DNA from 2 places in the Geobacillus sp. FSL W8-1251 genome. Region 2 is predicted to be linked to the other one. Evidence: a T-box and tRNA genes for the amino acid it is inferred to sense, from the RefSeq annotation. Region 2 holds a T-box; the other holds one or more tRNA genes.
What was found. The T-box of region 2 lies ahead of ileS (isoleucine--tRNA ligase). A T-box ahead of a tRNA ligase gene usually reads a tRNA of that ligase, here a tRNA-Ile.

Region 1: it encodes a tRNA-Ile, which carries the amino acid that the T-box ahead of ileS (isoleucine--tRNA ligase) is inferred to sense. The anticodon was not compared.

What each region holds. Positions count from the first base shown of each region.
Region 1 is NZ_JBBOUF010000001.1:1,132,269-1,146,935, reverse strand. Features, by position in the region: gene NSS88_RS06080 (IS982 family transposase) at 1-269, shown strand, start outside; gene NSS88_RS06075 (L-lactate dehydrogenase) at 384-1,337, shown strand; gene NSS88_RS06070 (potassium channel family protein) at 1,502-1,906, shown strand; gene bcp (thioredoxin-dependent thiol peroxidase) at 1,972-2,448, shown strand; gene perR (peroxide-responsive transcriptional repressor PerR) at 2,675-3,133, shown strand; gene NSS88_RS06055 (YgzB family protein) at 3,158-3,511, opposite strand; gene NSS88_RS06050 (nucleotidyltransferase-like protein) at 3,886-4,749, shown strand; rRNA gene NSS88_RS06045 (16S ribosomal RNA) at 5,321-6,879, shown strand; rRNA gene NSS88_RS06040 (23S ribosomal RNA) at 7,349-10,276, shown strand; rRNA gene rrf (5S ribosomal RNA) at 10,559-10,675, shown strand; tRNA gene NSS88_RS06030 (tRNA-Val) at 10,684-10,759, shown strand; tRNA gene NSS88_RS06025 (tRNA-Met) at 10,932-11,008, shown strand; tRNA gene NSS88_RS06020 (tRNA-Asp) at 11,014-11,089, shown strand; tRNA gene NSS88_RS06015 (tRNA-Phe) at 11,264-11,339, shown strand; tRNA gene NSS88_RS06010 (tRNA-Thr) at 11,548-11,620, shown strand; tRNA gene NSS88_RS06005 (tRNA-Lys) at 11,933-12,005, shown strand; tRNA gene NSS88_RS06000 (tRNA-Gly) at 12,013-12,087, shown strand; tRNA gene NSS88_RS05995 (tRNA-Leu) at 12,093-12,178, shown strand; tRNA gene NSS88_RS05990 (tRNA-Arg) at 12,182-12,255, shown strand; tRNA gene NSS88_RS05985 (tRNA-Pro) at 12,262-12,335, shown strand; tRNA gene NSS88_RS05980 (tRNA-Ala) at 12,344-12,416, shown strand; tRNA gene NSS88_RS05975 (tRNA-Met) at 12,434-12,510, shown strand; tRNA gene NSS88_RS05970 (tRNA-Ile) at 12,516-12,592, shown strand; tRNA gene NSS88_RS05965 (tRNA-Ser) at 12,615-12,705, shown strand; tRNA gene NSS88_RS05960 (tRNA-Thr) at 12,914-12,989, shown strand; tRNA gene NSS88_RS05955 (tRNA-His) at 12,997-13,069, shown strand; tRNA gene NSS88_RS05950 (tRNA-Gly) at 13,246-13,316, shown strand; tRNA gene NSS88_RS05945 (tRNA-Ile) at 13,323-13,396, shown strand; tRNA gene NSS88_RS05940 (tRNA-Asn) at 13,597-13,671, shown strand; tRNA gene NSS88_RS05935 (tRNA-Ser) at 13,679-13,771, shown strand; tRNA gene NSS88_RS05930 (tRNA-Glu) at 13,776-13,847, shown strand; gene NSS88_RS05925 (B3/B4 domain-containing protein) at 14,146-14,667, opposite strand, start outside.
Region 2 is NZ_JBBOUF010000001.1:627,479-642,145, forward strand. Features, by position in the region: gene NSS88_RS03145 (solute carrier family 23 protein) at 1-45, opposite strand, end outside; gene pyrR (bifunctional pyr operon transcriptional regulator/uracil phosphoribosyltransferase PyrR) at 203-742, opposite strand; gene NSS88_RS03155 (RluA family pseudouridine synthase) at 995-1,909, opposite strand; gene lspA (signal peptidase II) at 1,910-2,401, opposite strand; gene ileS (isoleucine--tRNA ligase) at 2,487-5,261, opposite strand; T-box leader at 5,314-5,534, opposite strand; gene NSS88_RS03170 (DivIVA domain-containing protein) at 5,632-6,144, opposite strand; gene NSS88_RS03175 (YlmH family RNA-binding protein) at 6,221-6,994, opposite strand; gene NSS88_RS03180 (YggT family protein) at 7,097-7,369, opposite strand; gene NSS88_RS03185 (cell division protein SepF) at 7,373-7,804, opposite strand; gene NSS88_RS03190 (YggS family pyridoxal phosphate-dependent enzyme) at 7,817-8,491, opposite strand; gene pgeF (peptidoglycan editing factor PgeF) at 8,488-9,312, opposite strand; gene NSS88_RS03200 (YlmC/YmxH family sporulation protein) at 9,464-9,706, opposite strand; gene sigG (RNA polymerase sporulation sigma factor SigG) at 9,801-10,580, opposite strand; gene sigE (RNA polymerase sporulation sigma factor SigE) at 10,702-11,421, opposite strand; gene spoIIGA (sigma-E processing peptidase SpoIIGA) at 11,472-12,383, opposite strand; gene NSS88_RS03220 (IS1182 family transposase) at 12,694-14,244, shown strand; gene ftsZ (cell division protein FtsZ) at 14,364-14,667, opposite strand, start outside.

The DNA.
Region 1 (14,667 bases), 500 kb from region 2:
TTAGCCGTGACTTGCAAAAAAGGCTGTACGAAGAATACCAAATGGCGCTTTGGACTCCGTCTCGAAAAAACCAGAAACATCGTGCGTCTGAGACATGGGAGCAGTGGATCCAACAAAAACGCAAAGTGATCGAGACGGTGTTCTCGGTTCTGGTTGACCACTATCGCATCACGGGGATCCGAGCCAATTCGATTATCGGATTTGAAGTGGCACTAGACGGTATATTGTTAGCTTATTCCCTGGTTACACTTGGGCTAGTTGAGCGCTAAAGCTCAACTAGCACCACGGGTTACAGGAAAGGTGCTCTTTTTTCTATACCCTTTGGATTTTATTGGATAATCAACACGCCTGTGTTCGCATTATATTGAGGGAGGATGAATGCAATGAAAAACAACGGTGGAGCCCGAGTAGTGGTCATCGGCGCCGGGTTTGTCGGCGCCAGTTATGTGTTTGCCTTAATGAATCAAGGGATTGCCGATGAGATCGTGCTCATCGATGCGAATGAAAGCAAGGCCATAGGCGATGCGATGGACTTCAACCATGGGAAAGTATTTGCGCCGAAGCCGGTTGACATTTGGCACGGCGATTACGATGATTGCCGCGATGCCGATTTGGTTGTCATTTGCGCCGGCGCCAACCAAAAACCGGGCGAGACGCGGCTTGATCTTGTGGACAAAAACATTGCCATTTTCCGCTCGATCGTTGAGTCGGTCATGGCATCCGGATTTCAAGGACTGTTTCTCGTCGCCACCAATCCGGTCGACATTTTAACGTACGCGACGTGGAAATTCAGCGGCCTGCCGCATGAGCGGGTGATCGGTTCGGGGACGATTTTAGATACGGCGCGGTTCCGCTTTTTGTTGGGCGAGTATTTCTCTGTCGCTCCGCAAAATGTTCATGCCTATATTATTGGGGAACACGGCGACACTGAACTCCCGGTCTGGAGCCAGGCTTATATCGGCGTCATGCCGATCCGCAAGCTGGTCGAGTCCAAAGGGGAAGAAGCGCAAAAAGATCTCGAGCGCATTTTTGTCAATGTGCGCGATGCCGCCTACCAAATTATTGAGAAAAAAGGAGCGACGTACTACGGGATTGCGATGGGGCTTGCCCGCGTGACGCGCGCCATTTTGCATAACGAAAACGCTATTTTGACCGTATCAGCCTACCTCGATGGCCTATATGGGGAGCGCGACGTCTACATCGGCGTGCCGGCTGTCATTAACCGCAATGGCATCCGCGAGGTGATCGAAATTGAATTGAATGATGACGAAAAAAATCGATTCCATCATAGCGCAGCTACATTAAAAAGCGTGCTAGCCCGTGCTTTTACGCGATGAGGCAACAAACGAAAAGTTGTGCCGACAGTCTTTCTCGTCCAAACAGGGGGATGTATGGCTCTGAGGGCGACACGCTGTTCCGATTGGGAAGGCGGCTTATTCCCGCATAATTGTCCGTTTCACGGTGTATATATGAACTACGGACAATTTGTGGAGGGAAGCGAATGGATTACGCATTCCTCGGAGTGGTGACCGCCGTGTTGCTCGGCAGCATCACTTCGCTTTGGACAGCGAGCGTACAAGCAACGCACCGCCTCTCCCTTGACAGTTTATGGGTGCTCGTTCAATGGTATGGGACGATGCTGCTAGGGTTTGCGATGATTTATATGATTTTGCAAGCCAACGGCCATCATGTATTTACTCCGTCACCAAGCAGTGCAGCAGGAAACCGCCTGTCTATGCTGGAAGACAGTCTATATTTAAGCGGCATGACCCTCCTGTCGGTCGGATACGGAGACGTCACCCCGGTCGGCATCGGGCGGTGGATCGCCATCGCCGAGGCGCTGCTTGGCTACATTATGCCTGCTGTTATCGTCACGCGCACGGTATTTGACTCGGATCGCCGTTGACAGTTGCAATTTTCCTCTGTCTTCGTTACGCTAAAAGAAGACATTAAGGAGACGGAGGGAACGCTATGACGATCGCCATTGGCCAGCCAGCTCCAGATTTCACCTTGCCGGCAAGCAACGGGAAAATGGTTTCGCTCTCAGACTTCCGCGGCCAGTATGTCGTCCTTTATTTTTATCCAAAGGATATGACGCCTGGATGCACGACAGAAGCGTGCGATTTTCGCGACCGTCACGAGCAATTCGCCGGACTGAACGCTGTCATTTTAGGGGTGAGCCCGGATCCGGTTGCACGGCATGAAACGTTTATCGAAAAGTACAAACTGCCGTTTTTGCTTCTTTCCGACGAGCGACATGAAGTGGCAGAAATGTACGGAGTGTGGAAGAAAAAGAAAAACTTCGGCAAAGAGTATATGGGGATCGAACGCTCCACGTTCATTATCGCCCCCGATGGGACGTTGGTTCAAGAATGGCGCGGGGTGAAAGTGAAGGGGCACGTCGATGAGGCGCTCGCGGAAGTCGCCCGATTGGCATCGTCTAGGTGAGTGTCCAATCAATCACAACGTTTTTGCGTACAATGCATAGTAACCTCCTCAAATGAAGGAAATGCGGCGGGTGGAAGTGATTCCCACCCCCTTTTTTTTGTTAAAAAGATGGATGAGCCCATATATTAATGGTATCTATATTGACAAAAGGCATATACTCCTTGTAGACTAATTACAAATATTATAAAATGATAATTTTTTTTATCTTATACGGAGAGTGAGGTGCATGACGGTGTCTACCAACGAGCAGCTGAAGGAAGCGCTTGACATGTTGAAAAAGACGGGCATACGCATCACGCCGCAGCGTCATGCGATATTAGAGTATTTGATCACCTCGATGTCCCATCCGACAGCGGATGAAATATACAAAGCGCTGGAAGGGAAATTTCCGAATATGAGCGTAGCGACCGTCTACAATAATTTGCGCGTCTTCAAAGAAATCGGGCTTGTCAAAGAGCTGACATATGGCGATTCATCAAGCCGGTTTGACTTCGTCACTTCCAATCATTATCACGTCATCTGTGAAGAGTGCGGCAAAATTGTCGATTTCCACTATCCAGCGCTTGATGAAGTCGAGCAGCTTGCCGCTCACGTCACCGGCTTTAAGGTCGACCATCATCGCATGGAAGTGTACGGAGTCTGCCCTGACTGTCAAAAAAGCGGGGCGCCGGCGCATTCGGATTAAAAGGCTGATAGCACAAGGCGGCTATCAGTTTTTTCTTTTTTTGTTGTACTTTTCGTCAAACTCTTTTCCTTCCAGTTCGCGGTCTAACGTCAACGGTTCACGGCAAAACATGCATAAATCGACGCGTCCGAGCATTTTTGTCACTTTGCCGCACGACGGGCAAACGACTTGGACGGCTCTCGTCGAGAGTGTTCCGATCCAAAAATATACAATGCCACTGGCGACAAGAAACAACATCCCAAACAACATAAACAACGTCATGATGACCGGGGACGTACGAAAAAACAGCCCCAGATACATGACAATGACACCGATAAAAATCAAGCTTAAGGCGAAAGTGCGAATTTTGTTGATTTTGCTCGAATATTTGATGCTCATCACAGTCCCTCCTACATAGACCACTATACCATAAAACGGGGTCCCATCGCGAAGAAGAAATCAACAAAATCGACGTTTTAAAGAAAGGAATTCCTCGTTTTTTGTCGAATAACGAATGACGCAACAAACGACAGCTTCATGGATGCAAGCATTCTGGTCTTTCTGAAATGAAACAGGCGTTGACAGCATTGTTTGAACATCTGCACAAACGCAATGTGATGATTGATGACGGTGGAAGGGAGGAAAAAACGTTGCAGAAAAAACAGCCGTCTCAAAATAGGAACGTATGGTTGTCTGTCAATCGATATGTGGGGATATCTGAGGGATTTGTCCGCCCGGATATCGCGGCCGGTTTTCTGCAACGGACGCGAGGTATGAAAGAATTGCTGCATCCCATCTGTCACGAATGGGCAAACCGCTGCAACACGCACGGAATTTTAATGATTGAAAAAACGGCTTTCCATGCAGCAACAACGGATACGTTTGATGTCGTGCTGCTCGTCATTGTCGACCCGCAAAGCGAGCCTATGCTTCTCAGACAGTATTCACTAAACGAGAAAAAGGCGGTGCTTTATGCAGTCAGTGAACGGCAGTTAAATGAATGGCTTGTTCTCGGGTCACATCGAAAGGCGGTCGACTGGGTGTTCAACGGAACAGTCGTGTTTGACCGAAACGGCTATGTTCAGCAGTTGCGCCAGCGCCTTGAGCAATTCCCGCCTAAAGAACGGCGATTGAAAATGGGACTCGAGTTTGCCAAACTGATCCGCCATTATACAGATGGCAAGGCGCTGTTTGCCGCCAAGCATTGGCTCGACTCATACAACCATATGGTGCAAGCCCTCCATCATTTGGCGCGATTGACCGTAATCGAGCACGGACTTTACCCGGAAGTGACCGTATGGAATCAAGTCAAGCGAATGGATGGAAGGATTTATAAACTGTATGAAGAACTCGTTGGAAGTGAAGAACCGCTTCCGAAACGGCTGGAACTTTTGTTGCTGGCCAGTGAATTTTTGATTCATTCTTACGTAGAATCAGGTTCCTCTCATTTATGCGAAGCGCTGAAAGAAAAAAATGGTGCTTGGAGCATTGAGGAAATGACCGGTCATCCGCAGTTTGCGCCTTACTCGGTTGATCTTGTTATCATGCTTGAGTATCTTGTCGAAAGGAAAGTGCTAACCGTCGTGGAAATGCCGACAAAAGGAAATACAATGCTCGAACGGTATTACACGTTGTAAAAAAAGAATTTTGACGGTCCCCTTCTGCTGATCCCCAAAAATGGAAGGGAGCCGGTGAGAGGATGGATGCTATTAGGAATTTCATTGTGTTTATACAAATGTCAGTTGCCAAGATCATTGAAGGAAGGAGGCAACCCGGCCGAAAAAAGCTCTTGACTTCCTTGTCGAACGATGATATATTTTAAATCGCTGTCGCTCCGGGAAAATGTTGCGGAGCGGTATGAATAAAAGGCTGTTGACAATAAACAATAAAAATGCTATGATGTAAGGGTCGCTTTAGGAAGCGGAAAACACATTTGCGTTTGAGGGAGTCCAGAGGAGTTGGATTCCTCGGCGCAAGATTGCAACGAAGTAAGTTCAAGAAGAGGTCTCGTTCCTTGAAAACTGAACGAAACGAAGCGCGACGAAAAGCGGAGGTCCGCGGGTCACCGCGACGGGCAAATGTTCTTCGCCTGCAAGGGTGCTTGCACCCGGAAGGCGAAGGTTATTTGACCCCGAGCGGCGGCGGACCGAAGCTGGACAATACGAAAAGCGGAGGTCCGCATGGGCCGAAGCAAAAGCCAATCAACTTTCTTTGGAGAGTTTGATCCTGGCTCAGGACGAACGCTGGCGGCGTGCCTAATACATGCAAGTCGAGCGGACCGGATTGGGGCTTGCCTTGATTCGGTCAGCGGCGGACGGGTGAGTAACACGTGGGCAACCTGCCCGCAAGACCGGGATAACTCCGGGAAACCGGAGCTAATACCGGATAACACCGAAGACCGCATGGTCTTCGGTTGAAAGGCGGCCTTTGGGCTGTCACTTGCGGATGGGCCCGCGGCGCATTAGCTAGTTGGTGAGGTAACGGCTCACCAAGGCGACGATGCGTAGCCGGCCTGAGAGGGTGACCGGCCACACTGGGACTGAGACACGGCCCAGACTCCTACGGGAGGCAGCAGTAGGGAATCTTCCGCAATGGGCGAAAGCCTGACGGAGCGACGCCGCGTGAGCGAAGAAGGCCTTCGGGTCGTAAAGCTCTGTTGTGAGGGACGAAGGAGCGCCGTTCGAAGAGGGCGGCGCGGTGACGGTACCTCACGAGAAAGCCCCGGCTAACTACGTGCCAGCAGCCGCGGTAATACGTAGGGGGCGAGCGTTGTCCGGAATTATTGGGCGTAAAGCGCGCGCAGGCGGTCTCTTAAGTCTGATGTGAAAGCCCACGGCTCAACCGTGGAGGGTCATTGGAAACTGGGGGACTTGAGGGCAGGAGAGGAGAGCGGAATTCCACGTGTAGCGGTGAAATGCGTAGAGATGTGGAGGAACACCAGTGGCGAAGGCGGCTCTCTGGCCTGCACCTGACGCTGAGGCGCGAAAGCGTGGGGAGCAAACAGGATTAGATACCCTGGTAGTCCACGCCGTAAACGATGAGTGCTAAGTGTTAGAGGGGTCACACCCTTTAGTGCTGCAGCTAACGCGATAAGCACTCCGCCTGGGGAGTACGGCCGCAAGGCTGAAACTCAAAGGAATTGACGGGGGCCCGCACAAGCGGTGGAGCATGTGGTTTAATTCGAAGCAACGCGAAGAACCTTACCAGGTCTTGACATCCCCTGACAACCCAAGAGATTGGGCGTTCCCCCTTCGGGGGGACAGGGTGACAGGTGGTGCATGGTTGTCGTCAGCTCGTGTCGTGAGATGTTGGGTTAAGTCCCGCAACGAGCGCAACCCTCGCCTCTAGTTGCCAGCATTCGGTTGGGCACTCTAGAGGGACTGCCGGCGACAAGTCGGAGGAAGGTGGGGATGACGTCAAATCATCATGCCCCTTATGACCTGGGCTACACACGTGCTACAATGGGCGGTACAAAGGGCTGCGAACCCGCGAGGGGGAGCGAATCCCAAAAAGCCGCTCTCAGTTCGGATTGCAGGCTGCAACTCGCCTGCATGAAGCCGGAATCGCTAGTAATCGCGGATCAGCATGCCGCGGTGAATACGTTCCCGGGCCTTGTACACACCGCCCGTCACACCACGAGAGCTTGCAACACCCGAAGTCGGTGAGGTAACCCGCAAGGGAGCCAGCCGCCGAAGGTGGGGCAAGTGATTGGGGTGAAGTCGTAACAAGGTAGCCGTACCGGAAGGTGCGGCTGGATCACCTCCTTTCTAAGGACGAAAAGCGGAAGCGCCGCGTTCGGCTCTCGAAGCCAAATGTTCTTCACCCGGAGGGGTGCTGGCACCCCGAGGGGGAAGGTTATTTGGCAGAAGAGAGCCAGGCGCTGGAGCTAGACAAGACGAAAAGTGGAGGCCGCAATGGCCAACTGTCGATACACAGCGCTTTCGTTTCGTTCAGTTTTGAGGGAATGAGAAATTCCTTCAGTTGCTTTGCGTCTGCGTCTACAAGTGAATTCAGAGAAGCTGGATTCCTCGACGCAAGACTGCAGAGAAGCAAATTCAAGAAGTAGTCTCGTTCCTTGAAAACTAGATAACCGGAAAAGCGGAGGCTCGCGGGTCGCCGCGATGGGCAAATGTTCTTCGCCTGCAAGGGTGCTTGCACCCGGAAGGCGAAGGTTATTTGACCCCGAGCGGCGGCGAGCCGACGCTAGACAATAAGGAAGAAGCCGAGAGCGCTGTAGGTTAAGCTAGAAAGGGCGCACGGTGGATGCCTTGGCACTAGGAGCCGATGAAGGACGGGGCAAACGCCGAAACGCTCCGGGGAGCTGTAAGCAAGCGTTGATCCGGAGATGTCCGAATGGGGGAACCCACTGTCCGTAATGGGGCAGTATCCATGCCTGAATCCATAGGGCATGGAGGGCACACCCGGGGAACTGAAACATCTTAGTACCCGGAGGAGAAGAAAGCAAACGCGATTCCCTGAGTAGCGGCGAGCGAAACGGGAACAGCCCAAACCAAGAGGCGTGCCTCTTGGGGTTGTAGGACCGCTCATTGTGGGAGTGAGAAAGGAACGGGGTAGACGAACCGGTCTGGAACGGCCGGCCAGAGAAGGTGACAGCCCTGTAGTCGAAACTTCGTTCCCTCCCGAGCGGATCCTGAGTACGGCGGGACACGGGAAATCCCGTCGGAAGCAGGGAGGACCATCTCCCAAGGCTAAATACTCCCTAGTGACCGATAGTGCACCAGTACCGTGAGGGAAAGGTGAAAAGCACCCCGGAAGGGGAGTGAAAGAGAACCTGAAACCGTGTGCCTACAAGTAGTCAGAGCGCGTTCATGCGTGATGGCGTGCCTTTTGTAGAATGAACCGGCGAGTGACGATGGCGTGCGAGGTTAAGCCGAAGAGGCGGAGCCGCAGCGAAAGCGAGTCTGAACAGGGCGAAAAGTACGTCGTCGTCGACCCGAAACCAGGTGATCTACCCATGTCCAGGGTGAAGGCCGGGTAACACCGGCTGGAGGCCCGAACCCACGCACGTTGAAAAGTGCGGGGATGAGGTGTGGGTAGGGGTGAAATGCCAATCGAACTTGGAGATAGCTGGTTCTCCCCGAAATAGCTTTAGGGCTAGCCTCGGGATGGAGAGTGTTGGAGGTAGAGCACTGATTGGGCTAGGGGCCCTCATCGGGTTACCGAACCCAGTCAAACTCCGAATGCCAACGACTTATGCCCGGGAGTCAGACTGCGAGTGATAAGATCCGTGGTCGAGAGGGAAACAGCCCAGATCGCCAGCTAAGGCCCCAAAGTGCACGTTCAGTGGAAAAGGATGTGGAGTTGCAAAGACAACCAGGATGTTGGCTTAGAAGCAGCCACCATTTAAAGAGTGCGTAATAGCTCACTGGTCGAGTGACTCTGCGCCGAAAATGTACCGGGGCTAAACGTGCCGCCGAAGCTGCGGGATGACCGTTGGTCATCGGTAGGGGAGCGTTCTAAGGGCGTTGAAGCCAGACCGGAAGGACTGGTGGAGCGCTTAGAAGTGAGAATGCCGGTATGAGTAGCGAAAACAGAGGTGAGAATCCTCTGCGCCGAAAGCCTAAGGGTTCCTGAGGAAGGTTCGTCCGCTCAGGGTTAGTCGGGACCTAAGCCGAGGCCGAAAGGCGTAGGTGATGGACAACAGGTTGAGATTCCTGTACCACCTCCTTCCCGTTTGAGCGATGGGGGGACGCAGGAGGATAGGGCGAGCAGGCGGCTGGAAGAGCCTGTCCAAGCCGCAAGGCTGATCCGTAGGCAAATCCGCGGATTGTAAGGCCAAGCGGTGATGGCGACGGAGTCATCCGGAAGTCCCCGATTTCACACTGCCAAGAAAAGCCTCTAGCGAGGGAAGAGGTGCCCGTACCGCAAACCGACACAGGTAGGCGAGGAGAGAATCCTAAGGCGCGCGGGAGAACTCTCGTTAAGGAACTCGGCAAAATGACCCCGTAACTTCGGGAGAAGGGGTGCTCGTTTGGGTGAAGAGCCCGAACGAGCCGCAGTGAAAAGGCCCAAGCGACTGTTTATCAAAAACACAGGTCTCTGCGAAGCCGAAAGGCGACGTATAGGGGCTGACACCTGCCCGGTGCTGGAAGGTTAAGGGGAGCGCTTAGCGGAAGCGAAGGTGCGAACCGAAGCCCCAGTAAACGGCGGCCGTAACTATAACGGTCCTAAGGTAGCGAAATTCCTTGTCGGGTAAGTTCCGACCCGCACGAAAGGTGTAACGACTTGGGCGCTGTCTCAACGAGAGACCCGGTGAAATTATACTACCTGTGAAGATGCAGGTTACCCGCGACAGGACGGAAAGACCCCGTGGAGCTTTACTGCAGCCTGATATGGAATTTTGGTATCGCTTGTACAGGATAGGTGGGAGCCTGGGAAGCCGGAGCGCCAGCTTCGGTGGAGGCGGCGGTGGGATACCACCCTGGCGGTATTGAAATTCTAACCCGCACCCCTGATCGGGGTGGGAGACAGTGTCAGGCGGGCAGTTTGACTGGGGCGGTCGCCTCCCAAAAGGTAACGGAGGCGCCCAAAGGTTCCCTCAGAATGGTTGGAAATCATTCGGAGAGTGCAAAGGCACAAGGGAGCTTGACTGCGAGACGGACAGGTCGAGCAGGGACGAAAGTCGGGCTTAGTGATCCGGTGGTTCCGCATGGAAGGGCCATCGCTCAACGGATAAAAGCTACCCCGGGGATAACAGGCTGATCTCCCCCAAGAGTCCACATCGACGGGGAGGTTTGGCACCTCGATGTCGGCTCATCGCATCCTGGGGCTGTAGTCGGTCCCAAGGGTTGGGCTGTTCGCCCATTAAAGCGGTACGCGAGCTGGGTTCAGAACGTCGTGAGACAGTTCGGTCCCTATCCGTCGCGGGCGCAGGAAATTTGAGAGGAGCTGTCCTTAGTACGAGAGGACCGGGATGGACGCACCGCTGGTGTACCAGTTGTCCCGCCAGGGGCACCGCTGGGTAGCTATGTGCGGACGGGATAAGCGCTGAAAGCATCTAAGCGTGAAGCCCCCCTCAAGATGAGATTTCCCACCGCGTCAGGCGGGTAAGATCCCTCGAAGATGACGAGGTCGATAGGTCCGAGGTGGAAGCGTGGCGACACGTGGAGCTGACGGATACTAATCGATCGAGGGCTTAACCTAACAAGAAAAGTGGAGGCCGCCTGCTTATCGGCGAGGCGCGCTGGAGGGCCTGCGAGCGGGCTTAGCCCGCCGCAGCAGGACCGAAGCGTCGCGAGCCGATGGCGGCCGGAACTAGACAGTGAAAAGCGCAGGCGAGCGGCGGCGAGCCGGAGCTAGACAATGAAAAGTGAAAGCGTCCCGGCTTCTTCCCGAAACGGTTATCTAGTTTTGAAGGAATGACTTTCCTTCTTGACAACATTTATTTTTTAAGTATAATAAATGATGTCGAAACTGAATCGCTTGCCTAGTGGTGATAGCGGAGGGGAAACACCCGTTCCCATCCCGAACACGGAAGTTAAGCCCTCCAGCGCCGATGGTAGTTGGGGCCAGCGCCCCTGCAAGAGTAGGTCGCTGCTAGGCAATTTCGTGGAGGATTAGCTCAGCTGGGAGAGCACTTGCCTTACAAGCAAGGGGTCGGCGGTTCGATCCCGTCATCCTCCACCACTTACACCAATTGTGTATTCTTATCGCCGTAGGGTGGAGCAACAAGCCTTTGCTTCCTCGAAACCGCTTCGAGTTGCCCCGACGCATCTGGCTTCCTCGAATCAGTTAGTAGAGGAAGGGGCAACGAAAAATTTACTCAGAACATGATCGAAACTGAATCATTTCCTATCGCCGCGGGGTGGAGCAGTCCGGTAGCTCGTCGGGCTCATAACCCGAAGGTCGCAGGTTCAAATCCTGCCCCCGCAACCAAAATTGGTCCCGTAGTGTAGTGGTTAACATGCCTGCCTGTCACGCAGGAGATCGCGGGTTCGAGTCCCGTCGGGACCGCCATTCTTTCAAAATTGTGAAAGATGAAAAATACGGCTCAGCAGCTCATTCGGTAGAGACGAGCATCTGCTTCATCGAATTCGCTTCGAGTTGCCTCAACGCATCGAGCGTCTTTGAATCAGCTGGTAGAGGAAGAGGCACAGAGCAATTCAACGAGCGAGTTAAAAAATAATATATGGCTCGGTAGCTCAGTCGGTAGAGCAAAGGACTGAAAATCCTTGTGTCGGCGGTTCGATTCCGTCCCGAGCCACCATCAAACTATAAATTATACCGGCTTAGCTCAATTGGTAGAGACGAGCATTCGCATCGTTGAATCTGCTGCGAGTTGTCCCGACGCATCCTACTTCTTTGAATAAGCTTGCAGAGGAAGGGACACCTAGCATTTGACTTCCTTGAATCAGCTTGTAGAGGAAGAGGCACAACCGAGCAGATCATATGAGCCAGTAACTCATGTTAAATGTGCCGGCTTAGCTCAATTGGTAGAGCAACTGACTTGTAATCAGTAGGTTGCGGGTTCAAGTCCTGCAGCCGGCATCTTCCATTTTGAAAAAATTCAACTAGCGAAACATGAGCTCAGAAACGAGCGATACATCTTCGAGTTGGCTTCGAGTTGCCTTCGAGTTGCCCCGACGCACTTGACTTCTTCGAATAAGCTTGTAGAGAAAGGGGCAGGTAGAGTGAAATGAAGCTTAGAGTGTTATCTTAACCATGAGCCATTAGCTCAGTAGGTAGAGCAACGAGCGATGCATCATCGAGTTGGCTTCGAGTTGTCCCGACGCATCTTGCATCTTCGAATATGCTAGTAGAGGAAGGGACATCGTTCACTGTGAGTGTATACCCAACCATGAGCCATTAGCTCAGTAGGTAGAGCATCTGACTTTTAATCAGAGGGTCGGAGGTTCGAGTCCTCCATGGCTCATCGTCTTGCGGAAGTAGTTCAGCGGTAGAACACCACCTTGCCAAGGTGGGGGTCGCGGGTTCGAGCCCCGTCTTCCGCTCCACTTCCGCCGGGGTGGCGGAATTGGCAGACGCACAGGACTTAAAATCCTGGGGTAGGTGACTACCGTGCCGGTTCGAGTCCGGCCCTCGGCACGTGCGCTCGTAGCTCAATTGGATAGAGCATCTGACTACGGATCAGAAGGTTAGGGGTTCGAATCCTCTCGAGCGCGTTTTGTCGGGAAGTAGCTCAGCTTGGTAGAGCACACGGTTCGGGTCCGTGAGGTCGCAGGTTCAAATCCTGTCTTCCCGATTTATCATGGGGCCTTAGCTCAGCTGGGAGAGCGCCTGCTTTGCAAGCAGGAGGTCATCGGTTCGATCCCGATAGGCTCCACCTTTTGACTTAAATTTGGCGGTGTAGCTCAGCTGGCTAGAGCGTACGGTTCATACCCGTGAGGTCGGGGGTTCGATCCCCTCCACCGCCACCATTATCGGACCTTTAGCTCAGCTGGTTAGAGCAGACGGCTCATAACCGTCCGGTCGTAGGTTCGAGTCCTACAAGGTCCACCATTATTATTATTGTTGCTTTTTTGGAGGAGTACCCAAGTGGTTGAAGGGGTCGGTCTTGAAAACCGAGAGGCGCCGCAAGGCGCGCGGGGGTTCGAATCCCTCCTCCTCCGCCATGCACTTTAAAATCGTGCCGGCTTAGCTCAATTGGTAGAGACGAGCATTCGCATCGTTGAATCTGCTTCGAGTTGTCCCGACGCATCCCACTTCTTTGAATAAGCTTGCAGAGGAAGGGACACCGAGCATTTGACTTCCTCGAATCAGCTTGTAGAGGAAGAGGCACAACCGAGCAGATCATATGAGCCAGTAACTCATGTTAAATGTGCCGGCTTAGCTCAATTGGTAGAGCAACTGACTTGTAATCAGTAGGTTGCGGGTTCAAGTCCTGCAGCCGGCACCAGAACGAGGCGACTATGGCGAAGTGGTTAACGCACCAGATTGTGGCTCTGGCATGCGTGGGTTCGATTCCCACTAGTCGCCCTTTTCATTATATTATATTCTATATTTGCGGGTGTAGTTTAGTGGTAAAACCTCAGCCACGAGCATCTGCATCATCGAATTAGCTTCGAGTTGCCCCGACGCATCTGGCTTCTATGAATCAGCTGGTAGAGGAAGGGGCATGGAAATAGCGTGGCGGATGTTAAGCCAAATATTATGCGGGTGTAGTTTAGTGGTAAAACCTCAGCCTTCCAAGCTGATGTCGTGGGTTCGATTCCCATCACCCGCTTTTGATGGGCCTATAGCTCAGCTGGTCAGAGCGCACGCCTGATAAGCGTGAGGTCGGTGGTTCAAGTCCACTTAGGCCCATTATTTTCCATTGAATATTTTTGGGTCATTCGCTATAATAATGGGCGAACAATGCCCCATTGTTCCACAGCAAAATCGGAGCGACGAGCTTCACATCTTCGAATTTGCTGCGAGTTGCCTCGACGCATCTCGCTTCCTAGAATTAGCGCTGGCAGAGGAAGGGACAGGGCAAGTATTGGGCTAGCTTTCTTACTCATCATTCCGCAATAGCTCAGCGGTAGAGCAACCGGCTGTTAACCGGTAGGTCGTAGGTTCGAATCCTACTTGCGGAGCCATTTCTTTGGAGAAGTACCCAAGTGGCTGAAGGGGACGGTTTGCTAAACCGTTAGGTCGCAGTTTTGCGGCGCGCGGGTTCAAATCCCGCCTTCTCCGCCATAATGGCCCGTTGGTCAAGTGGTTAAGACACCGCCCTTTCACGGCGGTAACACGGGTTCGAATCCCGTACGGGTCACTGGTTGCTGGCACCAGAGATTCTGGTGCCCTTTTGTACAATTTCTTTTGTCGATTTTTGCGTTTTTTCTTGCGATGCGTGTGGAAGTCTGTTATAATATCTCTCGTTAGCTTTAAAATTACGTTATGATTGTTGGGGACAACGCAGTGTTTCGTTTCGTTAAAGAACGAGGCATTGCGTTTTTTTATTTACCACCCTAAACCGAGAAGACCCTCACTTCCACGCGTGAGCGTAGGGAGAGAGTTCAGGTAGGGAGGGAGTCCCCCGTTTCCAACGGCAGGAAAGTGGGGGGAGAAGATCAAACGAACAATTGGGCGTCGGCTTCGCCGCCATGAATTTGCACAAACATCGTTTGGATGGCTTGAAGATGGCGCTTGGCGGTTTCTTCTGGCGTTGATGGGAGAAAGTAAACGATTTGCAAAGCGTTTTTCGTTTCTCTCGTCACGGCGGTCCGCTCCGAATCGACGATCGGACTGCCAAACGGCCCTCGTTCATCTTTGCTGACGAGTTTGTTGGCAAAGTTGACTGTGCGGCCGTTTAACGCGATGTATTCATCTTTTTCCGTGCCGATCGTGAGCGTCACTGTCCCGTTGATGCGGTCTAGATCATAGATGCCGAGCGGAATTTTATAATAGAGTGAAAAAAAGTTGTTTATGTCTGCCGCTGAATGGATAGGCGGAATGAAGCTTTTTTTCTGGATGCGTCGGTACAGGCTTTCACTTGACGGTCGATAGCGGCTTGGGTCCGTTCCGATTTGTTTGAAAGTACGGCGCCATTCGACCATTTCAGGAATGTCGGCAATCGACTTTTCCTGCAGCTC
Region 2 (14,667 bases):
CCCAACAGTCGGGCGGTCTTGAATGTCCAACACCGGTTTGTTCATCTTTCGTCACTCCTTTGATCAAATGAGCGAGGCTTGCTTTTTAGTGTGCACAAAAAATCCCTCTTTGCCCGCGAAGACGCAAAGAGGGTGCAGAAACAGCCGAAACGATCCCGCCCCTTTTGCAGCCTCACGGGACTGCGCTTAAAAGGGTGCTTCGCTATTTTTCATGAATGGAGACTTGATCGATGCCGTCCACTTCCGAAAGCTCCACGACGATCAGTTCCGAACGAGAGGTCGGCACGTTTTTGCCGACGAAATCAGCGCGGATCGGCAGTTCCCTGTGGCCGCGGTCGACAAGCACGGCGAGCTGGATGCGCGACGGGCGGCCCAAATCCATGACCGCATCCATCGCCGCCCGCACCGTCCGGCCGGTAAACAGCACATCATCGACTAAAATGACATTCCGCTCGCTCACCGGAAACGGCACATTCGTTCCTTTCACAAGCGGTTCATGGTCGTCCGTCTTCACGGTCAAATCGTCGCGGTACAAGGTGATGTCAAGCTCACCGACGGGAACGGACGCCCCTTCAATTTGCTCGATCCGCTCCGCCAAGCGGCGCGCCAAGTAAATGCCGCGCGTTTTAATTCCGACAAGCACGCAGCCGTCAATGCCTTTGTTTCGTTCGATGATTTCGTGGGCGATGCGCGTCAAAGCGCGGCGAATCGCCTGTTCGTCCATCACGACCGCCTTTTGCATTCCGTCCACCTCCTAACAGCGCATACACGCCGCGGCCAGCGTGTTTCCGCAGGCGGCGCGCCAACCAGGCCGTTCCCGCCTGTTTTCATAAAAAACCCCCCGCCTGTGAAGCGGGGGATGGCGCGCTTATCGCCAAACAAGATGGGCATACATCGCCCTTCTTTGTCATTCCGACCCCTTTTCAGCCTCACAGGACTGAACTTAAAGGTTCCTGTTCACCTGTTTTCATTGTAAAGGGGGCGTGTTCGTTTGTCAATCGTTTTTTCGCAGCCAGTCAAGCAGCTCGGCAAACTCCGGCGGCAACGGCGCTTCGAATTCCAAATACTCGCCGCTTCTCGGATGACGGAAGCCGAGCACCCCGGCGTGCAGCGCCTGGCCGTCGATGGCGAGCGTTTTTTTCGGCCCGTATTGCGGGTCGCCAGCGAGCGGGTAGCCGATGTATTTCATATGGACGCGAATTTGGTGCGTCCGCCCCGTTTCCAGCTGGCACTCCACATACGTATAATGGCGAAACCGCTCGAGCACGCGGAAATGGGTGACCGCTTCCTTCCCGTTTTCTTCGGTGACGGCCATTTTCTTTCGATCGCGCTTGTCGCGGCCGATCGGGGCATCGATCGTGCCATAATCGTGCGGAATGACGCCGTGGACGATCGCCTTGTAGCGGCGCGTCACCGTTTTGTTCACCAGCTGCTCGACGAGCGAGCGGTGGGCGGCGTCGTTTTTCGCCACCATCAATAGTCCTGATGTGTCTTTGTCAATGCGATGGACGATGCCGGGGCGAAGCACGCCGTTGATCCCGGACAAGTCGCGGCAATGGGCGAGAAGCGCATTCACAAGCGTGCCGCGCATATGCCCGGGCGCCGGATGGACGACCATGCCACGCGGCTTGTTGACGACAAGGACATCCTCATCCTCATAATAAATGTCAAGCGGAATCGGCTCCGGCTCGACATGAAGCGGCTCCGGCTCAGGAGGCGAAACGGCGACCGAGTCGCCCGCCTCGCATTTGTAGTTCGCTTTCACCGTCTGGCCGTTCACGGTCACAAGCCCGTTTTTGATCCATTGCTGCACTTGCGAACGCGACCATTCGTCATTTAGCGCCGCGATCACTTTATCGATCCGCTCGCCGTCATATTCGTCTTCGATGTGAAACGTGATCGTGTCCATCTACTCATTCCCTTTCTCTGGTGTCGCGAAAAAAAACATATGGACAAACAGCAAGATGACGCCGACGGTCAGCGCCGAGTCGGCGATATTGAACACCGGAAAACTGTACGTGCCGATGTACGCGTGGATGAAATCGACCACTTCCTTGCGAAAGACGCGGTCGAGAAAATTGCCAATCGCCCCGCCGAGCATCAGCCCAAGCCCTACGCCCGCCAGGCGTTCAGAAGGCTTCAGGCGGCGGATGTAGACCACGATCGCCGCCACGACAATCACCGTAATCAAATAAAAGAGCCAAAACTGCCCTTCTAGCATGCCCCATGCCGCGCCGCGGTTGCGGTGCGACGTAATATAGAGCACATTGTCAATGATCGGGATGCTTTCCCCAAGCCGCATATAGCGGACGACAAGCCATTTCGTCCATTGATCGAGGATGACGACCGCCGCCGCAATCCAATAGTATGCCACCGTGCCAAGTCCCCCTGTCCTTCTCATTCATCCTTTTTGCATTGTAGCATAATTCGCCATGGCAAACAAATGAAGCGGCAAGGCCGCCCCAAGGCAGCCTTGCCGCTTTTTGTTACGCGTAATAATGTTCGTTCACAATGTGCGCGCAGCGCGGACAAAGCGTTGGATGCGACGGATCGGCGCCGACTTCTTTCGTCACCGTCCAGCACCGCTCGCACGTCTCGCCTTCCGCCGGGCGGACGATCACCGCTACATGGTTAAGCCGTTCGGCTTCGGCCGGCGCGGCGTCATACGGCTCATCGGCGATCGAAAAGGCGGAAACGATGAGAAGCTGGCGCAAGTCGGCATCAAGCGACGCCAATAGCTTCCGCGCCTCGTCTTTCGGGTAGACGATGACGCTCGCGGTCAGCGATTTGCCGATCACTTTTTCATTGCGGGCGTTCTCGAGCGCTTTGAAAATATCATCGCGCACGTCCATAAACGCATCCCATTTCGCCAGCAGCGCTTCTTCGCTGTCGATCGCGATCGGCTCCGGCATATCGGTGAGCTGGACGCTTTCGACGTTTTCTCTTCGATTCGGGATATGCTCCCACACTTCATCGGCGGTATGCGGCAAAATCGGCGCGATGAGCTTCGCCAACGCGACGACCGTCTCATAGAGCACCGTCTGCACGGCGCGGCGGGCGCGCGAGTCGGCCGCTTCGATGTACAAAATGTCTTTCGCCATATCCAAGTAAAACGCGCTCAGCTCGACGGTGCAGAAATGGTTCATCTCATGGTACACGGCGGCGAAATCGTAGCGGTCATAGGCCTTTTTCACTTTGGCGATCAGCTTGTTCAACTTCGCCAGCATATAGCGGTCGACTTCGCCAAGCTCCCCAATCGGCACGGCGTTTTCGTTCGGGTCAAAATCGAACAAGTTGCCGAGCATAAACCGGAATGTGTTGCGGATTTTCCGGTACACTTCGGACACTTGTTTTAAAATATGATCGGAGATGCGCACGTCCGCTTGGTAGTCAACCGAAGCGACCCAAAGGCGCAAAATGTCGGCGCCAAACTGTTCCATCACTTTCGTCGGCACGACGACGTTGCCGAGCGACTTGCTCATTTTCCGCCCTTCGCCGTCCAAGACAAAGCCGTGGCTCAACACGCCTTTATACGGCGCTTTGCCGGTGACGGCAACGGCGGTGGACAGCGATGAGTTGAACCAGCCGCGGTATTGGTCGGAGCCTTCCAAGTACAAATCAGCCGGACGCACGAGATCGTCGCGTTCGACCAACACGGCTTGGTGCGACGAACCGGAGTCAAACCAGACATCCATAATGTCCGTTTCTTTCGTAAAGATGCCGTTCGGGCTCGACGGATGGGTGAATCCTTCCGGCAGCAAGTCTTTCGCCTCGCGTTCAAACCAGACGTTCGACCCGTATTGGCGGAACAAGTTCGACACATGCTCAATCGTCTCATCGGTGATGATCGGTTCACCGTTTTCGCCGTAAAAGACCGGAATCGGCACCCCCCAGGCGCGTTGGCGGGAAATGCACCAGTCGCCGCGGTCGCGCACCATGTTGTGGATGCGGATTTCCCCCCACTCCGGAATCCATTTCGTTTCCTTAATCGCTTGAAGCAGCTCGTTGCGGATTTTATCGATCGATGCAAACCATTGCGTTGTCGCCCGGAAAATCGTCGGCTGCTTTGTCCGCCAGTCGTGCGGATACGAGTGGGTGATAAACCCAAGCTTCAACAAAGCGCCGACTTCCTCAAGCTTCTGTGTAATCGCCTTGTTGGCGTCTTCGTAAAACATCCCGGCAAATCCCGGCGCTTCCTCGGTCATGTAGCCGCGCTCATCAACCGGGCAAAGGACCGGAAGCCCATATTTTTGCCCAACGAGAAAGTCGTCTTCCCCGTGGCCCGGCGCCGTATGGACGCAGCCGGTGCCGGCGTCGGTCGTGACGTGTTCGCCGCAGACGACAAGCGAGTCGCGCTCATAAAACGGATGTCTCGCCACGACGTATTCAAGCTCGTTTCCTTTGACCGTTTTGACGACCGACCATGCGTCCCAACCGATTTCTTTCGCCACCGATTCCGCCAAGGCGGCAGCGACGACATACCGTTTTCCGCCGACATCGACAACATGGTAATCCAAATCCGGATGAACCGCGATCGCTAAGTTCGCCGGAATCGTCCACGGCGTCGTCGTCCAAATGACGATTCGCTCATCGCCCTCAAGCACGCCTTTGCCGTCTTTCACCGGGAAGGCGACATAAATCGACGGCGAACGCTTGTCTTTATATTCGATTTCCGCTTCGGCGAGCGCCGATTCGCTTGACGGGGACCAATAGACCGGCTTCAACCCTTTGTAGATGAGCCCTTTTTTCGCCATTTCGCCGAACACTTTAATTTGCTGGGCTTCGTACTCCGGTTTGAGCGTAATGTACGGGTTGTCCCAGTCGCCGCGCACACCGAGCCGCTTGAACTGCCGGCGCTGGTTGTCGATTTGTTCATACGCGTATTGCTCGCACAACTTGCGAAACTCGGCGACGCTCATCGATTTGCGGTCGACGCCTTGCTTCGCGAGCGCCGTTTCGATCGGCAGTCCGTGCGTATCCCAGCCCGGCACGTACGGCGCGCAATAGCCGCTCATCGATTTGTAGCGGACGATGATATCTTTTAAAATTTTATTCAGCGCATGGCCCATATGAATGTCGCCGTTGGCATACGGCGGGCCGTCATGCAGGACAAACAGCGGCCGTCCTTTCGTCCGCTCCTGCACTTTCCGGTAAATGTCCATCTCTTCCCATTTTTTTTGCATTTCCGGCTCCCGCTTCGGCAAGTTGCCGCGCATCGGGAACTCGGTTTGCGGCATAAGCAGCGTCTCTTTGTAATCCATCCTTGCTCCTCCTTCGAACGATAGATTCCAAATAAAAAACCGTTCTCCCCCGGCAAGGGACGAGAACGGTCTCGCGGTACCACCCTTCTTGGCCATGCAAACGACGCACAGCCCACTTTTCATTCGTAACGGGAATGACGCGCCATGGCCTACTGGATGTTCGGCATGGAACTCCAGGGTGATGTTCACTCTTGCGCCGATGCCAGGCTTCCACCATCCCCGGCTCGCTGCGACCGGTCGTTCAAGAGCTACTATCCCTTTCATCGTCGATGACTATTTCACTATTCATCCTGAAAAAAGCCAACCGCCTCCCACGGCGGCTGGTGCAGTGATTTTTGCCAATGATTATACCCGACATGGCCTCGGTTCGTCAAGGCTGAGACAACGGCTCTTTCGCCTCTTCTTCGAGATCAGGCATCTCGTATTCCATCAACTCGTCCCAGTCACGGCTGTTGATCATATCGAGCTGCGCCTCAACGAGCATGCGGAAGCGAGCGCGGAACACTTTCGACTGCCGCTTGAGTTCTTCGATTTCCAGCGCGATTTTCCGCGATTTGGCCAGCGCGTCGCCGATGATGCGCTCCGCGTTTTTCTCCGCTTCTTTAATGATCAGCTTCGCCTCTTTTTGTGCGTTGCGCTTCACTTCTTCCGCTGCTTCCTGAGCCACAAGAATCGACTTATTTAACGTTTCTTCAATGTTGGAAAAGTAATTCAATTTTTCCGTCAGTTCGGCCACTTTTTCTTCCAGCTGCTTTTTTTCACGGATGAGCATTTCGTAATCTTTAATAATTTGATCCAAAAACTCATTCACTTCATCTTCGTCATACCCGCGAAATCCGCGGCTGAATTCCTTATTGTGAATATCCAATGGCGTCAACGGCACAATGGCCACCTCCGTCTCCATCATTCCTTTTCTTCCTTCATTCGACACGATCAGCCCATTTCCTGCTGCGATTCGATTATTTTTGACGGCCCAGCCGGATGCGCCAGCGTTCTTTTTTCGTCATCCCCTCGACGGAAAACAGCTTGCAGCGACCAAACCCGCGCGCCGACAGGACATCGCCCGGCCCGCATACAAAATCGGGCTTGTCCACCACCTTCCAGTTCACTTTGACGAGCCCGCTTTCAATGAGCGTCTTCGCTTTCTCGCGCGCGAGGCGGAACGCCTGGGCAAGCACCGCATCGAGCCTTAGAGAAGACACCGTGACCGTTCCTTCCTCCCACGTTTCGGCAAGCGGCATGGCAGCTGACAGCGGCAACAGCTCAAGCGAAACCGGCGCTTTGCCGATCGTCCCGACATGGAGGCGAATGTAATCGGCCACCTCGGCGGCGGCAAAAAATTGGATCTCTCCTCCTTGGACGAGAATGTCGCCGAACTTGCCCCGCCGCAAGCCGAGCGACATGAGCGCTCCTAAGACGTCGCGGTGTTCAAGGGAAACGAATTTGCCTGGATAGCGGACAGCGAACAAGGCGATGTCATAATCCTCCTCATTCGGTTCGAAATACGGCGGATACAAAAGCGCCCGCTTCCGCTCGACAAACAAAGCGCCGCCGAAAAAGGACACGCGCACGTCTCCGTCGCTGCCGACGATGCTTTGCACGATTTGCTGCTCACGCGGATCAAGAAAATCGGTCAGCTTCGGAGCGTACTGACGTTCTACCATTTCCTTCCATTCTATTACATGATCGATGAATTGATGTTCCTCTTTGCGGAAGTGCTGATACAGCTCCATTCCCATTCACCTTGCCTCATAAAGAAAGGAACCCGGAACGGATTCCTCCCGCTATTCCGCCCGCCTGCGCCTGGGCCAAACGACGCGCGTTCCGTCCGGCTGCTAAAACTGCGCTTCGAGGATGTCAAACAACGCATACAGCCCTCTTGTCGCAAATTCAAGGACAATAAAGGCGATGATCGGAGAGATGTCAATGATGCCAAGCGGCGGAATGACGCGCCGAAACGGTTCCAAATACGGCTCGCAAATGGCGGCAAGCATTTGTCCGAACCGCGTTTCGCGCGCATTCGGAAACCAAGACATCAAAATGTAAATGATCAAAGCGTACGAATATACTTGAATCAAGGTCGTTAAAAACGTAAGCACATAATCCAACGACTACCACCTCTTTATCGGTCTGTCATCCTCGCCGTCAAGCGAAATCGCGCCGCTGACGTCGACGTTGTCCGGGGTGCACAAAAAGATTTTCGTGCCAACTTGCTGAATGTCGCCGCCAATGGCGTACACCGTGCCGCTTAAAAAGTCGACGATCCGCTTCGCCTGCTCATGCTGGATGCGCTGCAAATTGACGATGACCGCCCGCCGGCTTTTTAAATGATCGGCGATTTCCTGCGCCTCCGCATACACCCGCGGCTCAGCGAGCACGACTTTCGCCGATTTTTGCACGCTTTGCAAGCTGACGACGTTCGCCTTGTTTGCCGCCTTCAGCAGCGGCGCCTCCTCTTCCGGCTGCGGCGCTTCGTATTCTTCTTCATAGTCTTCGTAATCTTCTTCTAAAAAATAATCGCGAAATTTTTTCATCAACCCCATCAAGTTCACCTCCTACAATGATCCGACAAGCGCGCTGCCGATGCGCACAAACGTCGCCCCTTCCTCAATGGCGATCTCGTAATCGTTCGACATGCCCATCGACAGCTCCGTGCACGGCGCATGCGGCCAGCGGAGCGCCTGAACGCGCTCTTTCAAGACCCGCAATTGCCGGAAGCAGGCGCGCAATACCGCCTCGTCATCCGTATGCGGGGCCATCGTCATCAATCCGACGACCTCAAGGTGCGAAAACGAACGGAGCTGATCGATGAACGGGACGGTCTCGTCAGGAGAGAGGCCGTGCTTCGTCGCTTCTCCCGATACATTCACTTGCACAAAACATTTCACCGGCCGCACCGCCCGCTTTTCAATTTCTTTCGCCAGCGACAGGCGATCAAGCGAATGGATGTAATCGACTTTATCGATAATGTCCTTCACCTTGCGCGACTGAAGCGTCCCGATAAAATGCCACACCGCCCGGTCCCCGATCCGTTCATACTTTTCAAGCAGCTGGCCGGCGCGGTTTTCGCCGAGGTCGGCAATGCCGGCGTCAAGCACATGAAGCGCCCTTTCGGCATCAATATATTTCGTGACAGCAACGATGCGTACGTCGGCCGGATTGCGGCCGACGCGGGCGCAAGCCGCCTCGATGCGCTGGCGAACGGCTGCCAAGTTGTCGCGTACGGTCATGCTGTTTCCTCCCTTCGGCCGATAAACGCCAACATCCGCCCTGTCGTCCCACGGTCGCGGCGGTGGGAAAAAAACAACGTCTCCTCACAGCTTGTACAGCGTTCCGACACATAAATATGGCAGTCTGGAATCCCGGCGGCCGCAAGCTGCAGCCGGTTGGCCTCTTTTAAATCAAGCGCATACTGCCCTTGGCTTGTTTCGCGCCACGGCAACGGGCCGCCCGCAGGAAGAGTCGGACGCAGGCCATCGATCACCCGGTCATCAACCGTGTAACAGCATGGGCCAATGGCCGGTCCAATCGCGGCATAGATGTCGGACGGGGCAATGTGTTCACGCTCCTGCCAAAGCCGCACCATGTTTTGGACAATGCCGCCCGCCGTCCCCCGCCAGCCGGCGTGGGCAAGGCCGACTAGGCCCGCCGATGGCGCGATAAAATAGACAGGCACACAATCGGCAAAACAAAGTGCGAGCAATACCCCCGCCTTATCCGTATACAGCCCGTCAGCCCCCCGGACCGCTGCAGCGAAGTCGTGCGCCCCGCTCCCCCGATCGCCTTTCGTCACTTTCCGAATCACGGCGCCGTGCACTTGCTCACAACACACCCAATGATCGAGCGGAACAGAAAGCCATTCAGCCAGACGGCGGCGGTTGTTGACGACATGCATGCGATCGTCGCCGACATGCAGCCCCATATTCAGCGAGGCGAACGGCCCTTCGCTTTCTCCGCCTTGTTTCGTTGTCAACCCGGCGACTGCTCCGGCAAACGGGGGCGCCCCGCAGCGGAGCCATCCTTGAGCTTCTTGTTGAAAAATGTCCGGCATTCGCGTCAACCTCACGCTGTTTTTGTAGGTTTTTATCACTTTTTTTCCTATTTTATCATAGTTTGTTTGTTTGTGATAACCTTTATTTGCGATTTTGTCGAAACATTGGTGCAATCCCGCCACTCAATATGCCGCTCATTGCGCGGGCCGCTCAGTCGGCATCATGCAGGCGGACTAAAATGACATCCGCTCCGATTTTGACGATGTTTTGCCACGGAATGACGACCGCTTCTTCACGCCCGAACAACCCGAGCATCTTTCCGGAGCCTAAAATAATGAGCGAACGGATTTTGCCTGTATCTAAATCGATGTCAATATCCCCGATGTTGCCAAGCTTCTTCCCGTTGGCCACATTGACGACATCTTTCGTTTGAAACTCAGAAATTCTCATCACGGTTCAGTCCCCCGCCTTTCCTCTCCTCTTTTTCATCTATATGCACCGCCCAACCGGTTATGTGCCAAAGAAAAAAGGCTGCCCGAGCAGCCGTTCACACTTGGATGTTTTTATTCATTTGCCGGATCGCTGCCTTTTCAAGCCTGGACACTTGCGCCTGGGAAATGCCGATTTCCTCGGCGACTTCCATTTGCGTCTTTCCTTGGAAAAACCGTTTGCGGATAATCATTTTCTCTCGCTCATTCAACCGCCGCAGCCCTTCTTTTAAAGCGATTTCTTCGATCCATTGGATGTCGCGGTTGCGCTCGTCGCTAAGCTGGTCCATCACATAAATCGGATCGCCGCCGTCGTTGTATATCGGTTCAAATAAGGAAACAGGGTCTTGAATGGCATCAAGGGCAAACACCACTTCCTCGTGGGCGACGCCGAGTTCCCGCGCAATATCTTTCGTCGACGGCTCTTTCGCCGTCTCGCTCATGAGCCGTTCCCGCACTTGCAGCGCTTTGTAAGCGATGTCGCGCAGCGAGCGCGAGACGCGAATTGGATTGTTATCGCGCAAGTAACGGCGGATTTCGCCAATGATCATCGGCACCGCATAAGTGGAAAATTTCACATTTTGGTTAAGGTCAAAATTATCAATCGATTTCATGAGTCCGATGCAGCCAACTTGAAATAAATCATCAACAAACTCGCCGCGGTTGTTAAAGCGTTGAATGACGCTTAACACGAGGCGTAAGTTTCCGTTTACCAATTTTTCCCTTGCTTCCAAATCCCCTTCATGCATCCGGCGAAACAGCTCCCGCATTTCCTCGTTGTTGAGGACGGGAAGCTTTGAAGTGTCTACACCGCAAATTTCGACTTTGTTCCTCGTCAAGTTGTTCCCTCCCATCAGGAGATGCTAAGTCGTCAGTTTTCAGTATCTCCCTGGGAGGGAAAAATATGCACAGCCTGTCCGAGCGAAAAAAAAGCGGCGGAGCGTCCACTCCCGCCGCTTGCTACATCATTTTGTTGAACTCTTTGCGCAACCGTTTAATGATCCGCTTCTCGAGCCGCGATATGTACGATTGCGAAATGCCGAGCAAGTCAGCGACATCTTTTTGCGTTTTTTCCTCCCCTCCTGACAAACCAAAGCGCAATTCCATAATCTGCTTTTCACGGTCGCTCAGCTGGTGCAAGGCGTTTAACAGCAGCCGCCGGTCGACGTCCGCCTCCAAATCCTTTGTAATGACGTCGTCTTCCGTTCCCAGCACATCGGACAGCAGCAGCTCATTGCCGTCCCAATCGATATTGAGCGGTTCGTCAAACGACACTTCCGCCCGCACTTTATTGTTGCGGCGCAAATACATTAAAATTTCGTTTTCAATGCAGCGTGATGCATAAGTCGCCAGCTTGATTTTTTTCTCCGGGTTAAACGTATTGACCGCTTTGATTAAGCCGATCGTTCCAATGCTGATCAAATCTTCGATGTGAATGCCGGTGTTTTCAAACTTGCGCGCAATGTAGACGACAAGCCGCAAATTGCGTTCAATGAGCAGCGACCGCGCCGTCTCATCACCGGTGGCCAGCCGTTCGATCAACTGCTCTTCCTCTTCTTTCGTCAACGGCGGCGGAAGCGCCTCGCTGCCGCCGATATAGTAAATTTCGTCGGCCTTCAACCCAAGTTTGGCCAGCAGCTTATACAGCCAATACATGAACCGAAGTTTCCATCTTTTCATCAAAATCCCCCTTCTAAACGGATAAAACGCGAGTATGATATAGTAACGACCTATGAAGCGGTCAGCTTTCTTCCCGCCTGCACCATTTTCGGGTGGATGATGCAATCGTATTCTCCGTCGGCTGAAAGCGGGTCTGCACTTAAGGCCATAAGCCCATGTTTCACCTCAAGCCACTCGTTTTCGTATGACAGCGCGATGCGGTCTAGTTTTACCGCCATCATCATTTGCGGGCCGCTGCCCACTGCGCGGTATGGAATGAGACGAAGACGATGGGCCCACTGTTCGGGCGGGTCGTCAACCGTCATGGCTGCCATATAGGCCATCAGCTCTTCGGGCAGCACGTCCTTCGCTTTTTCCCGGTCCACGATCATCACCGGCGTTTTGGACACTGGGTCAAACAGCTGGTTGCCGCTGTCGATGAGCCCTCTTAGGGCAAGGGGCCGGCCTTCCCAAACAGCAATGACATCTACAATATGTTCGAAGCGCAATTTTTTCTCGCGAATCTGTTCCACACGGCGGCGGGAAAAAAGCCACAACACCGGAAACCCGACGAGGACAAACAGCCAGCTTACCGGGTCGCCCGCCCCGGGGGGATGCATCATCAATAATCCGTTCTGCACGGACAGTTGCTCGGCGAAAAAATAATGAACCGCCAGCATGCCGCCCCCGACAGCGAACGTGGTAAAGTAAAACGCCAGCATGTTCTCGATCATATAGCGCGGCCGCTTAAAGCCAAAAGCGGAGAGCACAATCAAGATCGAGGCGGCCATTTTGGCAAGCGGGTGCTGGGCGATGGCGGACAACGGGGTGAACAGCAGCACCACAAGCAGCGACCCGATCAACGCTCCGGCCAACAGCCGCCACCAGACGATCGGGCGCTTAAGCATGAGCGCTGTCAGCCAAAGAAGCATTGCATCAAAACAGACGTTCAAAAGCCAAATGACATCAAGATACACAACCAACCGGCAAGCCCCTCCCCCGCCCCATCGGCTTTTGTCTGAAACAAGTATATAGCATATCCCGTTGGAAAGTCTGTCAATTGGTGGTGGTGAAAAACAGAATGTTTTGTCAAAGCGAGGGGAAACGTGCGAACGAGGAAAACCGCCCTTTGAAGCGCGGGGCGAGGGCAAAAAAAGAAGGGGCTGACCCAAAACGCGAATGCGTTTTGGGATCAGCCCCCACTTTTTTGCCTCAAATATAGAAGAATCGCCCTTTTTTCTGGTAGAATAGAGTCACCAAAACCACTACCACCGAAAGAAGGGCGATTCTTTTATGAAACATGATCATATTTCCTTTAAAGAGTATACCATGGACAACCTCTCTTTGCCAAGCAACATCGCCGATCTCATTCCACGGGATAACATGGCCCACGTGGTTCATGAGATGGTTGAACGCATCCCGATGGAGACGTTTCTTGCTTACTACAAAGGAGGGGGCGCCTCCGCCTATCATCCGAAAATGATGACCAAAATTCTCCTTTACGCTTACACCCAAAAAATGTATCATGGCCGTGAGATTGCACGGCAGCTCGAAGTCCACCTTCCCCTCATGTGGCTAAGTGGATTTCAAAAGCCGGACTTCCGCTCCATCAATCGGTTTCGTTCGGAGCGGATGAAAGACCTGATTGACGACCTGTTCCGGGAAATGATCACGCTGCTCGTGGCCGACGGCTATGTCAAGATGGAAGATTATTTTGTGGATGGAACGAAAATTGAAGCGAATGCCAACCGGTACACCTTCGTTTGGCGCAAATCGGCTGAGAAGTACCAGGAGAAACTCCAAGCCAATGTCGATCGGCTGATTGCCCAGATCGAGGCGATCGTGGAAGAAGAAAAGGCGGAAGACATCGACCCTTCGCCGGCCTTTACGTCAGAAGAAATCCGAAAGAAAACCGAGGAGTGGGAAAAACGGTTGGAGGCCGAGCCGGACAACCAACCGTTGAAGAAGGCCATCAAGAAGATGAAGGAGGACTACTTGCCCCGCAGTGAAAAGTATGAACACCAACTCCATGTATGCGGGGATCGCAACAGCTATTCCAAGACCGATGTGGATGCCACCTTCATGCGGTTGAAGGAGGATCACATGCGAAACGGCCAGCTCAAGCCGGCCTATAACGTACAGGTGGGTTCTTCCGGCCAATTTATTTTGGGGTATTCCCTTCATCAGAGGCCGGGCGACACTCGTTGTCTTCTCCCGCATTTGGAGACCGTTCGAGAGAAGTACGGCGTGGAACCCGAACGTTTGATCGCTGACGCGGCTTATGGCTCGGAAGAGAACTACGTGAAGCTGGAAGAGAAGCACATATCGGCCTTGATCAAGTACCATACGTATGAGAAGGAGAACACGCGCAAGGTCAAGAAAAATCCGCATCATCAGCAGAATTGGACCTATGTGGAAGAAGAAGACGTTTGGATTTGCGCCAATGGGAAAAAGCTGGTTCGCACCGGAACTTCGAAACAGACCACGGAATCAGGATACACCTCGGTCACCCGACACTACCAATGCCATGAATGCGAAGGATGTCCGTTCCGTTCGGCCTGCACGACTTCCAAGTATGGACGAACCACGCAATGGAACCCCATCTATCATGAACAAAAACAGAAAGCCCGCGAACGGTTGGAGAGTGAAGAAGGGCAAGCCCGATACCGCCAACGCCAAACCGACATTGAGAGTGTATTTGGGCAAATCAAACAAAATCGCGGGTTTCGTCGCTTTGTCCTGCGAGGCCTCCAAAAAGTTTCCATCGAATGGGGGCTGGTTTGTGCTGCCCACAATCTTCTCAAAAAAGCCGCTAGGGACAAGCAATTGTCCTTGGTGGCGTAAATGAGGGGGAGAACAGAGTCGGAATTTTGTTCCGTTTGGTAAAATATACAAAAACCAGAGAGGGCTGACTCCAAAAGTCCGCTTTTTGGCGGACTTTTGGGTCAGCCCCCGATAGCTCCTCAACGGCGACGGTTGCGGTTACGCAAGAACGCCGGAATATCGAGCGGGTCTTCCGCCTGCCCGGACCGGAGCGCCACATAATCTTGCGCCGGTTCTTCGCGCTTTTCCCGCTTCGGCGCCGGCGTCACTTTCGGCGCCGTCCCGATGCCGGCGCGCGGCGGCCGCGGCTGCGAAGCAACGTTTTCGTTAAACCCGGTCGCGATGACAGTGACGACAATTTCGTCTTTTAAGTCTTCGTTGATGACCGAGCCGAAAATCATATTCACTTCTTGATCGGCCGCCGAAGCGACGATGTCGGCGGCC